One region of the Bradyrhizobium sp. ISRA464 genome, then DNA from elsewhere that is predicted to be linked to it. Evidence: predicted binding sites of a transcription regulator. Region 1 holds the regulator's gene; the other holds the start of a gene.
The links. Region 1 encodes PhoB, which activates phosphate uptake and scavenging genes when phosphate is short. Its sites were predicted from a motif close to TGTCATNNANCTGTCAT; they were not measured.

Region 1 (7,484 bases):
CTTGGCCTTTGCCACCTTGGCATCAGCTGCGGGCGAACTGGCTATGGGATCGGCAATCGAGCTCATCAAGCACCATGTCGGCTGCGGGATACTCGCACGCCGTGGAGAAAAGATAATATCGGCCCGCGGCTTGCGGACCAAGCGCTGGCAGCGGCGGCATGCCGCCGCGCTCCTAGAACGGAACTATGTTGAAACCGGGATGGACCGGCGCCTACCGGGCCAGCTTTTCGCCGCCCCGATTGGTTCCGGCGGCCCAATTCGATATGATGGCTCCCTGTTTCAGCATGATCTTATCATCATGCTCCAAGACCATCGGAATTTGTTGCATGTACCGTGCCGTAACCCGCCAGATCGAAGTCACCGTCGAGCCGAACTTCATGCCGGAACGCTCGTCGGTTGAGCGGCGCGAATATTTCTGGTCCTACACGATCGTGATCACCAATTCCGGCCCGGAGACCGTTCAGCTGCGCACGCGGCACTGGATCATCACCGACGCCACCGGCCGCCGCCAGGAGGTCCGCGGCGAGGGCGTGGTCGGCGAGCAGCCGGTGCTCGCCCCCGGCGAGCGCTTCGAATACACCTCGGGCGTGCCGCTGCCGACCGCCTCCGGCTTCATGACGGGCAGCTACCAGATGGTCAGCGAGAGCGGCGAGCGCTTCGAGATCGACGTACCGACCTTCTCGCTCGACAGCCCCAGCCCGGACGGCAAGCGCGTACTGAATTAGCCCGTGGTGTCATGCCCCGCGCATGCGTGGCATCCAGTACGCCGCGGCTTTTCCATCGTTTACAAACGTCTCTGGAATACTGGATCACCCGCTTTCGCGGGTGATGACGAGTGTCACGTGTGGTGACGCATGTACTATTCGACGCCCGCTTGTTGCGGCGTGAACTCGTAGACCGACGAGCAGAACTCGCAGGTCACGACCACCTTGCCATCCTTGACCATGTCGGCGCGATCCTTCGGCGTGAAGCTCTTGAGCATCGCGGACACCGCGTCGCGCGAGCAGGAGCACTCCGCGCGCAACGGTTGCGGGGTGAAGACGCGGACGCCGCGTTCGTGAAACAGGCGATAGAGCAGCCGCTCGCCGGAGAGGTCGGGATCGATCAGCTCGACGTCCTCGACGGTCGAGATCAGCGACTGTCCTTCGACCCAGGCGTCGTCCTCGGGCACGCTGTGCGCCTCGGTACCCTCCGGCGCGTCGCCGGGATGCAGATCGGCCTGCTTGGCGCGTTCCGGCGCCTTCGGCAGGAATTGCAGCATGATGCCGCCGGCGCGCCAGTGCAGCTTGCCACCCTCGCCGCCGCGCATCTCCTCGCCGACCGCAAGGCGGACCCGGGTCGGAATCTGCTCGGAGCGCAGGAAATACTCGTGCGCCGCGTCTTCCAGGCTGCCGCCCTCCAGCGCGACCAGCCCCTGATAGCGGCTCGTTTTCGAACCCTGGTCGATGGTCATCGCGAGATGGCCCTTGCCGAGCAGCTCACCCGAGGTGAGGCCCGGCTTGAGGCGGGTGGCATCGTAGCGCGCGTAGGCGCGCAGCCGGTCGGGCGCCCGGAAATCGACGATCAGCAGCGAGACCGGACCGTCGGTCCGGGTCTGCAGGATGAAGCGGCCCTCGAACTTGACGGATGAGCCGAGCAGCGTCGTCAGCACGATGGCCTCGCCCAGCAGCTTGCCCACCGGCGGCGGGTAATCGTGCTTGTGCAGGATCTCGTCGAGCGCGGGACCGAGCCGGGTCAGCCGTCCGCGCAGGTCGAGCGCGTCGACCTCGAAGGCCAGCACCGCGTCGTCAACCGGAATAGCCGATGGCGCGCGGGTCGGCGCCTCGGCAGCGATTTTGGTGTCGGGGGATTGTGGAACCATGGCGCTCTATCTGGGGTCTCGGACCGCAAAACGAAAGGGGCACACGCGCGACGCCTGAGCCCAAGCCTGATGAGCTCAAGTATTCGCGACAACTCACAGCAGCAGTTACTGCTCCCGGCGCGAGGCCGGGACGACAGCATTAAATGCGCGCTATGCGACCGCGTTAAAACACCAGGCCAAAATGCCCTTCTGCGCATGCAGGCGATTTTCCGCCTCGTCGAACACGACGGACTGCGGGCCGTCGATCACCTCGTCGGTGACCTCCTCGCCGCGATGCGCGGGCAGGCAGTGCATGAACAGCGCGTCGGGCTTGGCCAGCGACATCAGCTTTTCATTGACCTGGTAGGGCCTGAGCACGTTGTGGCGGTGCTCGCCCTCCTTGTCGCCCATCGACACCCAGGTGTCGGTGACGACGCAATCGGCGCCGCGGACCGCGGCTTCCGGATCGGTGCCGAGCACGATCGACGCGCCGGTGGTCTTGATCCAGTCGCGCATCGCCTTCTTCGGCGCGAGCTCCGGCGGGGTCGCCACGTTGAGATTGAACTTGAAGCGCTCGGCGGCATGCGCCCAGGAGGCCAGCACGTTGTTGTCGTCGCCGGTCCAGGCCACCGTCTTGCCCTCGATCGACCCGCGATTTTCCTCGAAGGTCATCAGGTCGGCCATCACCTGGCACGGATGCGAGCGACGCGTCAGCCCGTTGATCACGGGAACGGTGGCGTGCGCTGCAAGCTCCAGCAGCGCATCGTGGTTGAGGATGCGGATCATGATCGCGTCGACATAGCGCGACAGCACGCGCGCGGTGTCGGCGATGGTCTCGCCGCGGCCGAGCTGCATCTCGGCGCCGGTCAGCATGATCGATTCACCGCCGAGCTGGCGCATGCCGACGTCGAACGACACCCGCGTGCGGGTCGACGGGCGCTCGAAGATCATCGCGAGCGTCTTGCCTTCGAGCGGCTTCCTGCCCTTCTCGTGGGCCTTCAGCTTCGCCTTCATGGCGGCGCCGGCCGAGAGCATGTTGCGCAGCTCGGCGAGCGGCAATTCGTTAATGTCGAGGAAGTGGCGGACAGGCTTGCTCATCATCCTGCCGCCTTCTTCGGCTGTGCGGTCGCCAGCGCGGCACAGGCGCGCTCAAGGCTTCCGATCGCCTGGTCGATTTCGGCCTCGGTGACGATCAGGGGCGCCAGGAACCGGACGACGTTGTCGCCGGCGCCGACGGTGAGCAGCTTCTGCTCACGCAGCGCGGTGACGAGATCGCCCGAGGGCACCACGGCCTTGACGCCGATCAACAGGCCTTCGCCGCGCACGTCCGAAATCACGCCGGGATAGCGGTCGACGGCCGAGGCGAGCTTCTGCTTGAGCAGCAACGACATCTTCTGCACGTGATCGAAGAAGCCAGGCTTGAGCATGACGTCGAGCACGGCATTGGCCGCCGCCACCGCCAGCGGATTGCCGCCGAAGGTCGAGCCGTGCGAACCCGGCGCCATGCCAGCCGCGGCCTTTGCGCTCGCCAGCACGGCGCCGATTGGGAAGCCGCCGCCGAGCGCCTTCGCAAGCGACATCACGTCGGGCGTCACGCCGACGCGCTTGTAGGCGAACAGTTCGCCGGTGCGGCCCATGCCGGTCTGCACCTCGTCGAACGCAAGCAACAGGCCGTGCTCGTCGCAGAGCTGGCGCAACGCCTTGAAGAAGGCTTGCGGCGCCGAACGCACGCCGCCCTCGCCCTGCACCGGCTCGATCAGGATGCCGGCGGTGTGCGGCCCGATCGCCTTCTTCACCGCCTCGATGTCGCCGTGCGGAACCTGGTCGAAACCATCCATCGGCGGGCCGAAGCCCTCGAGATATTTGGCGGAACCGGTGGCGGCCAGCGTTCCGAGCGTGCGGCCATGGAACGCGCCCTCGAAGGTGATGATGCGGTAGCGCTCGGGATGCCCCTTGGAGAAGTGATAGTGGCGGACCAGCTTGATCACGCCTTCCATCGCTTCCGCGCCGGAATTGCAGAAGAACACGTAGTCGGCAAAGCTCTGCTCGCACAGCCGCGCGGCGAGCACCTCGCCGTCCGGGCTCTTGAACAGGTTCGACATGTGCCAGAGCTTGGTCGCCTGTTCCTGCAGCGCCTTGACCAGATGCGGATGCGCGTGCCCGAGCGCGTTGACCGCGACACCCGACGTGAAATCGAGGTAGCGGTCGCCGTTGGTTGCGATGAGCCAGGCGCCCTCGCCGCGTTCGAAGCCGAGATCGACCCTGGCGAAGACGGGAAGCAGATGCGACGTGGCGCTATTGGTCATGGCAATCACTGACGGGTTTGAGGCCGACAATTGCCGCGTGCCTTGACGCCAGCGCAGCAACGGCCAGCTTCGGAAAACAAAACGTGCCGCCTTTTCGGGCGGCACGTGGCGAACATTGTATGCTGCGGGCAGTCGCTGTCAATCGCCACGAAGTGACCTTCCTGCAATGCGAAACGCGCGCGATCCGGTGCATTCCGGTGAGGTGGAAAAGCCTCATTGCAATGCATAAGTGTGGGAACATGTGGACGCGTTGCCGCGGACTCTTGCGCCAGAGTCACGCCATATTGTAGCGTTTGGCCTGTCGGATACGACATCTCGTGCGGCAGTATTGGACCCTCTAAGTAGCTTTCGTTCTGCGTACACGTTCGGGCGCGAAACCGCGTCCGGCGAGGGCTAAGGGATTCTGACCGCAGGGATATTTGTCAGATTTGGCTCGCAGCGCCGCTCCAATGTCTGGCCGGCGCAAGGCGAAGGGAAGAATGCGATGACGGTATTGACCTGGTCCGATGATCGCGTCGAGCAGCTGAAGAAGCTCTGGGAGGCGGGCCTGTCGGCCAGCCAGATTGCGGCGGAACTCGGCAATGTGACGCGAAACGCCGTGATCGGCAAAGTGCATCGGCTTGGCCTGTCCGGCCGTGCCAAGGCCCCCTCCACGGCTGCCCCGCGGCAGCGCAAGGCCCGTCCCGCCCAACACATGATGCGGGTGGCGCGCCCGGTCTCGCGCGGCAACACCGCGCTCGCGCACGCCTTCGAGGTCGAGCTGGAGCCGGATCCGGTCGCCTATGACAATGTGGTGCCGATGAGCCAGCGGCTGTCGCTGCTCGAGCTGAGCGAGGCCACGTGTCACTGGCCGGTCGGCGACCCCTCGAGCCCCGAATTCTTCTTCTGCGGCGGCAAGGCGCTCACCGGCCTGCCCTATTGCGCGCATCACTCGCGTGTCGCCTACCAGCCGGCCGCCGATCGGCGCCGCCCGGCCAACAAACCGCCGACACGGTAAACACAGCTCATAAAACGAAATCCCCGCGCAAGCGGGGATTTTTTATGCCTGCAGAGTCTGGTGATGTGTCCCGGCAGGCGCCGCGACGACACTCACGCTTACTGCTGCGGCTCGGCCTTGGCGAAGCGGTCGTCCAGCGCATAGCCGGCGCCGCGCACGGTGCGGATCGGATCCTGCTCGCGGCCGGGATTGAGCAGCTTGCGCAGCCGGCCGATATGCACGTCGACGGTCCGCTCGTCGATATAGATGTCGCGGCCCCAGACGCTGTCGAGCAGCTGCTCGCGGCTGAACACGCGGCCGGGATGCTCGAGGAAGAACTCGAGCAGGCGATACTCGGTCGGCCCGAGATCGATCGGACGGCCCGAGCGCGCCACGCGGCGCTTCTCGCGGTCGAGTTCGATGTCGCCATAGGTCAGCACGGTCGCGAGCCGCTCGGGGCTCGCGCGGCGCAACAGGCCCTTCACGCGCGCCAGCAGCTCCGGCACCGAGAACGGCTTGACGATGTAATCGTCGGCGCCGGTGGCGAGACCGCGCACCCGCTCGCTCTCCTCGCCGCGCGCGGTCAGCATGATGATCGGAAGCTGCTTGGTCTCGGGGCGCGCGCGCAGGCGGCGGCACAATTCGATGCCGGAAAGGCCCGGCAGCATCCAGTCAAGCACCACGAGATCGGGAATACGCTCCTTCAGCCTTGTGTCGGCATCGTCGCCGCGCCCGACCGTTTCGACGTCGTAGCCTTCCGCGTCGAGGTTGTAGCGCAACAACGTCGTCAGCGCTTCCTCGTCTTCGACTACCAGAATGCGTGCGCTCATCGGTCTATGTTCTTTCTCTGTGTTGATCCGTTGCCCGGACGCGAACCAAGCACCTCAGCTAGCCGTTGCCCGGCACCGTCGTGGCAAAGGTGGTCATGTCGCCCTTCGGTCGCTTGTCGGTGATCTGCTGGCCTTCGATCATGTAGAACACGGTTTCGGCGATATTGGTGGCGTGGTCGCCGATGCGTTCGATGTTCTTGGCACAGAACATCAGATGGATGCAGAACGAGATGTTGCGCGGGTCCTCCATCATGTAGGTGAGCAGTTCGCGGAACAGCGAGGTGCAGATCGCGTCGACCTCCTCGTCGCCTTTCCAGACGGTCATCGCAGCCGGCAGGTCGTGTGCGGCGTAGGCGTCGAGCACCGACTTGACCTGCGACAGCACGAGGTCGGTCATGTGCTCGAGGCCGCGGATCAGCTTCAGCGGCTGGAAATCGCTCTCCAGCGCCGCGACGCGCTTGCCCATGTTCTTGGCGAGGTCACCGATCCGCTCGAGATCCGTGGCCACCCGCATCGCGCCGACGATCTCGCGCAGGTCGATCGCCATCGGCTGGCGGCGCGCGATCGTCAGCACCGCGCGCTCCTCGATGATGCGCTGCAGACCGTCGATCTCGACGTCGGCGGCGACGACGCGCTTGCCGAGCGCGACGTCGCGGCGGATCAGCGCGTCGACGGACTCGGTGATCATGCGCTCGGCGAGGCCGCCCATCTCGGCGACCAGGCGGGTGAGTTCCTGCAGATCGCTGTCGAATGCCTTGGCGGTATGTTCAGAAGCCATCGCGTGTCTCCTCAGCCGAACCGGCCGGTGATGTAGTCCTGGGTGCGTCGATCGCTCGGCGAGGTGAAGATCTTGTTGGTGTCGTCGAACTCGATCAGTTCGCCAAGATACATGAAGGCGGTCTTGTCGGACACGCGCGCCGCCTGCTGCATGTTGTGGGTGACGATCGCGATCGTGTAGTCCTCGGACAATTCCTGGATCAGCTCCTCGACCTTGGCGGTCGAGATCGGGTCGAGCGCCGAGCACGGCTCGTCGAACAGGATCACCTCGGGCCGCACCGCGACCGTGCGGGCGATGCACAGGCGCTGCTGCTGTCCGCCCGAGAGCGAGAGGCCCGAAGCGTTCAGCTTGTCCTTGACCTCGTTCCACAGCGCACCGCCGCGCAGCGCCTTCTCGACGCGGTCGTCCATCTCGGACTTCGAGATCTTCTCGTAGAGACGGATGCCGAAGGCGATGTTCTCGTAGATCGTCATCGGGAACGGCGTCGGTTTCTGGAACACCATGCCGACCCGCGCGCGCAACAGGTTGAGGTCGAGCTTGGGGTCGAGGATGTTGGTCTGGTCCAGCATCAACTGGCCGACGGCACGCTGGCCCGGATAGAGGTCATACATCCGGTTGAAGATGCGCAGCAGCGTCGACTTGCCACAGCCCGACGGACCGATGAACGCCGTGACGCGGTTGGTGCCCAGCGTCAGGTTGATGTTCTTCAGCGCGTGGTGCTCGCCGTAATAGAAGTTGAGGTTGCGCACCGTGA
Region 2 (7,484 bases), 610 kb from region 1:
TCACGCTCCAGGTCGTTGGAGTCCATGGCACGCTCGGTCACCTTCTGGTTCTCGCGGAAGGTGCCGGATTGCTGCAGCAGGCGGTCGACGAGGGTGGTCTTGCCGTGGTCGACGTGGGCGATGATGGCGACGTTACGAAGGTTCATGGCTCTTCTTCTGGTCGTGCAAAGGGTCGTGAGCGCGATCTCGCCGGACAACTCGGGCCGGCCGCTCGCAGACGTGGCCCGTCCGGGCCCGGATCACGCTCATACCTAAGAAATTTGACGGGGACGCATCGCCCCAAAAAGGAAGCCCGGCCAATGGACCGGGCACCTACCGCGTTGCGCTGCAATATAGTCAGAAAACGCTAAAAAACAACGGTTTGTTAGCGGTTCGGATGACTGAATTTCAAGACGGAACCGTGGATTTTGCGAGCTCCCCGGCGCGATTTTGGTGTCCCCTTGGGGCAGGACGCCCCCGCCGCTCCGAAAATGCCGCCCCACCGCGGGTTTCCAGCACGCCTTCGGCCTTGAAGCTCTGGATCGCCCGGCTGGCGTAGCTGCGGCCGGATTGTAGGGCTTCCGCTCGCAGCCGGCGCGTTCGTCGTCTACGATCCAAGCTGTCGGATTCGGCGAGGCCGAGGGCATCGGGAAGCCGCGATGGCGATCAGGACATCTGCCGCTGCGCCCGCAGCAGCGCTATCTCTCGGGCTGCTCCTCACGCCGCCGGTCGCAATGCATGCGATCGTCGATGTGGCTCTGTCGCTGGCCTCGGCCGCCATCAGTGATTTCGTGCCCCCAGCCATAGGTGAGCCGGTCGCACTCACGAGCAACCAATCGGCCGCACTCGAGACCTACGACAAGGCCCTGAAGGACTTCGAGTCGATCCTGCGCCAGCGCCGCGCACAGATCGATGCCAATCAACCGCTCCCCAACTTGCCGGGCCAGGCCCTCTACGTTGCCCGCATCGAAATGATGAGCGCATACAAGGATCTCACCGACGCGCTTCCGTCCAGAATCGGAAGGCCCAACAGATTCGGAATCCCCCCGGCATATTTTGACGCCGACAATGAGCCGCTGTTCGATGAGTACAGGAAGCTCTTTGACATCATGGAGGCCCCGCCCGCCAGCGCGCAAAGATCGGATACACCACTCAAGGACGTTGTCGATCTGGCGACTGCGATTGCGCGCGCCAAGGGCCTGGATACCGCGAATGCCGCCGCGGCGGGCCGTATCAGCCTCGGCCTTTTCTTTGCCGAGACGGGTGGCAAGCAAAATGCAGGAAATGCGCGCTCGAACACATACAAGGGGAGTCTGCAGACCGGTCCGTCCGAAGATCGAAGCGGTCGAAGGAAGTGGGCAGCCATAAAGGGATCAATCGCAGCCCTCGACCCTGCACTGAGCCGCCGCGACGACAAGGAAGAAGCGCGGGTCGGCAATCTGGATCATCGGTTCAATCACTGGACCGCCGTGCGAGACGCCCTCATGAACGCACACGCGGATATTTTCCCGGAGGTCCCGGCGATCCTGAAAGCCTTGCCTGACACGATCGATCAAATGAAGCTCTTTGAGCTTATCCAGATCATTCCCACGCCGACCAGGGCCGCACTCAGCTCGGGCAACCTCGTCGGCTACAGAATTTCCGATGCCAGGATCATGCGATACCTGCGGAACAACAGCATCTTCGCCTTCGGTCGGGCCGACAGGGCAAGGACATCCGCGACCTTCCGCGAAATCCTCGATGCCATGTGGCTTTTCAACGCCAAGTTTGAGCAAGCGCTTGCCAAATTCAAGGAGATCAAGGCGGGCAAGCAGGGCTGACATCGGCAGGTGCCAATCGGATCGCGTTTCGCTGAGGTGCTCGGGCGGTGCGTCACAGGGCGATCAGAGCGGGCCGAGGATGGCCCATCGCGGCTCGCAGAATTCCTTGACGGCGGCCGCGACGCTGCTGCTGATCATGTTCTGCCGTTCGGGCGAGTCCATCTCGAGCTCCTCGTCCCGGTTGATGATCGAGCCCGCCTCCAGCAACACGGCGGGCATCCGGGTCTTTCGCAGCACGATGAGCTCATCATAGCTGTAGACGCCGGTCTCCTTGTTCAGCAGCGGGTGCTGATAGCGACCCATGATGGGTTGCGTATATTGTTCGGCATAATGAAGCCCCTCGGCCTTTAATTCCTTGCCGATCAGTTCGGCGAACGAGAGGCTCGTCTTGAAGTCCGGATTGTCGCGGGAGACGAAGATGGAGTACCCGCTGAACCGATCGCTGTAATGGCTTTTCTTGCCCTCGAAATCCCAGTCCTCGAGCAATTTGTTGGGCACGGAGTCATGGTGGATCGACAGGAGGAGATCTGTGCGCAGATCATTGGCTGCGGCCACTCGTTTGAAGAGGCTGGGTCTGGCCTTGCCCTCAGTCACAAGGAGTCTGGTTTCGGCAAAGCCTTCGGCCTTCAATTTCTCGTCGATCAGCCGGGCAAGGCGCAGGTTGAAGATGTACTCGGCGACATTGCGAGCGCTGATCGCGCCCTCCGATTCAGCCGTATGCCCCACATCGAGAACCACCCGGAATGTCGAGGGATCGCATTTTGCCGAGGCCGGTTTGAGAGCGGAACGAGGCAGGACGGCCGGCCCGAGTGCGGCAAGCCGTGTAGCGTGGGGCTTTGGTGAGACGCTGTGCCTTGCCGACTTGGCCGGCCTTGCCGACTTCACGCGCTTTGGCGAGCCGGCGTGCTTTGACGAGCTCTTGAAGATACGCGGCAGCCAGCCGGCATCGCTGGCTTCGATCGGCAGCAGCACGAACACTGCTATGGCGACGACAATCAGGCGGCAAGGCCGAGATCCCGCGACGATGCCACCGAGCACACGAATGGACTCGCAGCGCCTCATGCTCCGCCCCTCCGGGCCCCCAGCATAACGGCTCTGATATCGATACCGGAACGGGCCGGTGACGTCCACCCCCGGTCAATCGCGTCGCCCTGGCCTTGGGTCAGGGCGTCCGGGAAAGGGCGCGGTTCCGTAGTGGATGCGAGCGGACTACACCGACTTCGGATCGAGCGTGATCGACCACAATTCGGCGTCGGCACGATCGCGCAGGCTCACCGTCATCTGTCCGCTCTTGCCGTCGATCTTGACGTGACCGAAGAACTGCATGCCGGCCGACGGCGGCAGGTTCTGGTTCGCTTCGCCCGGCGCCTTCACGAACTTCACTTCGGGGCCGAACGTGTTGTCGAGTTCGTTCGGACCGAACGTGCCGGCATGCAGCGGGCCGGAGACGAATTCCCAGAACGGATCGAACTCCTGGAACTGCGCCTTGTTCGGGTTGTAGTAGTGCGCGGCGGCGTAGTGCACGTCGGCGGTCAGCCACACCGTGTTGACGATTCCAGCGGTCTTGATGAAGCGCAGGATGTCGGCGATCTCGAGCTCGCGGCCGCGTGCCGGACCGTCGCCCTGCGCGAAGGCTTCCGAACCCTTCTTGTTGGCCGCGTCGTCATAGACGAGGAGGGAGAGCGGCATGTCGGAGGCGATCACCTTCCAGGTGGCGCGCGAGTTGAGCAAGCCGCGCTTCAGCCAGGCGAGCTGGTCGGGCCCGAGGAAATAGGCGTCGGGACCATAGGTCTCCTGCAGGTTCGGGCCGTTGGGGCCGCGATAGCTGCGCTCGTCGAGCATGAAGACGTCGAGCAGCGGGCCGTAGCTCAACGTGCGGTAGACCCGGCCCGGCTCGACGATGCTCTCGCGCATCGGATACATCTCGTGGAAGGCACGGGCCGAACGCGCGGCAAGCAGCATGATGTCGCGCTCCTTGTAGGCGTCGGGCAGTTGCTTCGACAGCGACCAGTTGTTCATCACTTCGTGATCGTCCCACTGCACGAAGATCGGCACTTCGGCATTGAAGGCGCGCAGATTCTCGTCGAGGAAATTATATTTGTGGGCGGCGCGGAATTCGTTGAGCGTCTCGGCGACCTTGGCCTTTTCCGGAATTGTGATGTTCTTCCAGATCTTGCCGTCGGGCTGCTTCTGCTCGGCCGTGACGATGCCGTCGGCATAGATGGTGTCGCCGGAATGCAGGAAGAAATCCGGCTTGTGCTTCTTCATGGCGGAGAAGGTGACCATACCGCCGTCATCGGGATTGATGCCCCAGCCCTGGCCGGCCACGTCGCCGCCCCACACGAAGGAGACGTCGCGGCGATCGCTTGGCGCGGTGCGGAAGCGGCCGATCACCGGCTCGCCTGCGATGTCGATGTGGGAGAGATCGCGGAAGCGAACGCGATAGAAGATGTCCTGGCCGGAGGGCAGGTTCTCCAGCAGCATCTTGGCGGTGAAGTCGCTCTCCGGCAGCGCTGCGATCGGCGGCAGCGTGCGCGCATCCTTGAACGATTCCGTGGTCGCGACCTCGACCATCATCTGCGACGGGCGATCGGCCCGGGCCCAGACCACGCCGCCGTCGACGCCGACGTCGCCGGACTGCACACCATGGGTGATCGCCGGCCGGTCGGCGCCGCGGGAGAGATAAGGCATCGCAATGACGCCGGCCCCGGTCGCTGCCGCGGTGGACAGGAAACGTCGGCGAGTGATCTTGCGCGAAAACCGGATCGTCATGGGGGCCTCCAGGAACAGGACGCGACACTGCGCCGCAAGCTGGCAAAGACCTAGAAAAATTCCATGACGGAGAGATTACAGGGAGTGGCTGCGCGCGGGAGAACTGCGACGTGCCTCGTGAGGTGAGCACGTCTGTCAGGCTCCCTCTCCCGCTTGCGGGGGAGGGTGGGGTGGGGGCTCTCTCCGCGAATGATGCCGCGGAGAGAGCCCCCACCCGCCGCGCTACGCGCGTCGGCCTAAGAGCGAGCTTCGCTCGTCTCGACCCCGCAAGCGGGAGAGGCGGAATGAGTTCGCGGAGAGGGAGTCGTCCCTTATGCCGAGCCCGCCGCGCGGAACTGGGTGGCGGCGCGCTGCAGGTTCTGCGGCATGCTCATCAACAGCGCCTTGCGGTCGGCGACCGCGTTGTGGAACTGCTCGAGCGCGATGTTGAACGCGGTCAGCGTGCCCTGTTCGATCGCGCCACGCTCGAAGCACACCAGCGTGTCGCGCAGGATGTCGTCGGCCTCCGCCTGCATCTGGTCGAGCTCATCGGTCGAATCGCTGCGCCGCGCAGCCTTCAGCATGTCCAGCAGGCGATCGCGCTGCGAGGTGTTGGTGTTGCGTTCGTCCTGCTTGAGATAGCCGGCGAACCACGCGCCGGCCGAGCCCATCGCCGAGAGCGCCATCAGGCTCCACCAGATGTAATCGCTGTAGCGGTCGAGGAAGGTCTTTTCCTCGCCATCGACGAAGGCGGCGGCGCCCGGATGCACCGGGATGACGGCGTCCTTGTCGGTGTCGGGGGTCTCGATCTTGGCGGCGAGCGGGAAATCGCTCTTCAGCGACTGCCGAATCGAGAACAATTGCCGCGTAAACGCTGCCACCGTCGATTCCGATAGGCCTTTGCGGGCGACGATGTGATGCGAGAAGCTGATGGTCTTGACCTCGTCCTCCGGCCGGTCGGCTGAGCCGAGCGAGCCGGCGGGGATTTCCGAGGCTTCATAGGCCGGATGGTTCTGCGCGATCGCCTCGGAGGCATCGATGGCGAGGAAGGTCGGCTCGTTGCCGTCATGGGCCGATGCCGCGATCGCGTCGATCGTGATCTTGCTGTTGGCGGGACCTGCGGCGAGATAGGCGTCGGCCTTCTGGTTGCGGATCGCCTCGACCGCCTCATTGACCGGGAACTGGACGATATCGACCTTCATCGGGTCGATGCCATATTGCACCAGGATCATCTTGAGCAGATTGACGTTGGCCTGGGTACGGCCAACGACGCCGATCTTGTGGCCGGCAAGCTGCGCGATCTTGGTGATCTTCGGGCCCTTCCGCCGCTTGCCTTTCGCCGCGGGTGGAACCCACATCACCACGACATTCTTGCGCAGCGTCGCAACCGCCTGCGCGTTCTTCGGCGCTTCGAGATCGCCGCGGATGATGGCGAGATCGGCCTTGCCGTCGGCGAGCACCTGCGCGCTCGCCGGAGCGCCATCGGTTTGCATCGGGCGAAGCTTGACCTGGCTATTCGCCTGGTTGTTGAAAGCCTGGGCCAGTGTCTGCACCAGCTTGACATCGTCGCTGTTGGGCGGGCCGACCGCGATGCGCAGCGTCACCGGCCGCATCGCGAAATAATAGCCTGCAGCCAGCGTGCCGATGATGGCGAGCACACCCGCGATCAGCACGAATGTCAGCCGTTGCCGCGCAGAACGGGGCGGCTTCGGCAATATGTCGGCGGGGCCAGTGCCGTTGGTCATCGATCTCGCAAACAAAAGCTTGGGGCTCAATCTCAAAAGGGCCGGCGCGCATACATCCCTGATTTGTAGCAAATTCCGGGGACGGCCGACGTTACATCTCCGTCATGGTTAGCAGCGGCGATAGGACGCAATTTCGGCCTTAATTTCGGCGTGGATCCCATCCCGCAGGCCGGCCGTTAGGTTAAGGTTGGGGCCAAACAGGAGGGCTGTCATGGTGGAATTGCTGTCGGCGGAAGCAAGGAAGGCCGCGCTCTGGGAATTGGCCGGCTGGGCGGAGATGCCTGGCCGTGCGGCCATCACAAAGACCTTCGTGTTCAAGGACTTCAACGAAGCTTTTGGCTTTATGTGTCGCGCGGCCCTGGTCGCGGAAAAGAACGACCATCATCCTGAATGGAAGAACGTCTACAAGACGGTCGAGGTCATGCTGGCGACCCACGAGGTCGGCGGGGTGACCAAACGCGACATCGAGCTCGCCAAGGCCATGAACGCGATCGCAAGGCAGCTCGGGGTGAGCTGACTTTGTCAGTCCTCATGGTGAGGAGCGCGGAACGCGCGTCTCTGGAGGATGCTGCACATCGCCAGGCGAACCATGAGGCCCAGGCCTGCATCCTTCGAGACGCCGCTTCGCGGCTCCTCAGGATGAGGGGTCAGGGCGTTGACGATGCAGCACGCCTTGCGGCGGCCGTCTGACATCACCAGATTCGCACCGAACGTCGCCCGACTGCTGCGCGGCGTCGAGGAGCCTTGCGATGGCATCGACCGAACACAGCGTGGGATTCGAGCCCGCCGATCGGCTGGCCCAGGATCGCGAAAGCGTGCGCCGCCGCTTCTGGATCAAGTTCAAGAAGGTGGTGGCGCGGCTGCCTTTCGCCGAGGATCTGCTCGCGGCCTATTACTGCGCCTTCGATCGCCAGACGCCGCGCCATGTGCAGGCGGCGCTGCTTGGCGCCATCGCCTATTTCATCCTGCCGTTCGACTTCATTCCCGACATGATGCCGATCCTCGGCTTCACCGACGATGCGGCGGTGCTCGCGACCGCGATCCGCATGGTGGCAAGCCACATCACGCCCGAGCATCGCGAGGCCGCGCGTGCCGCGCTGAAACGCGCCACGCTGAGCGAGGAGTAAGCGCCGCGTAGCCCGGATGAAGCCAACGGGGCGCGCGTTCGCGCGACCCGTTGGCTTTCATC

Region 2: the regulator PhoB is predicted to act here: its motif matches at 4,635-4,651, upstream of MTX19_RS01550 (alkaline phosphatase D family protein).

The regions. Positions count from the first base shown of each region.
Region 1 is NZ_CP094526.1:931,109-938,592, reverse strand. It holds gene MTX19_RS04365 (OpgC domain-containing protein) at 1-66, opposite strand, end outside; gene apaG (Co2+/Mg2+ efflux protein ApaG) at 327-725, shown strand; gene MTX19_RS04355 (Hsp33 family molecular chaperone) at 860-1,861, opposite strand; gene argF (ornithine carbamoyltransferase) at 2,012-2,938, opposite strand; gene MTX19_RS04345 (aspartate aminotransferase family protein) at 2,938-4,146, opposite strand; gene MTX19_RS04340 (GcrA family cell cycle regulator) at 4,631-5,143, shown strand; gene phoB (phosphate regulon transcriptional regulator PhoB) at 5,242-5,952, opposite strand; gene phoU (phosphate signaling complex protein PhoU) at 6,011-6,730, opposite strand; gene pstB (phosphate ABC transporter ATP-binding protein PstB) at 6,742-7,484, opposite strand, start outside.
Region 2 is NZ_CP094526.1:317,491-324,974, forward strand. It holds gene typA (translational GTPase TypA) at 1-146, opposite strand, end outside; gene MTX19_RS01540 (hypothetical protein) at 639-1,799, shown strand; gene MTX19_RS01545 (N-acetylmuramoyl-L-alanine amidase) at 1,863-2,771, opposite strand; gene MTX19_RS01550 (alkaline phosphatase D family protein) at 3,009-4,571, opposite strand; gene MTX19_RS01555 (TAXI family TRAP transporter solute-binding subunit) at 4,883-6,295, opposite strand; gene MTX19_RS01560 (4a-hydroxytetrahydrobiopterin dehydratase) at 6,507-6,812, shown strand; gene MTX19_RS01565 (YkvA family protein) at 7,045-7,422, shown strand.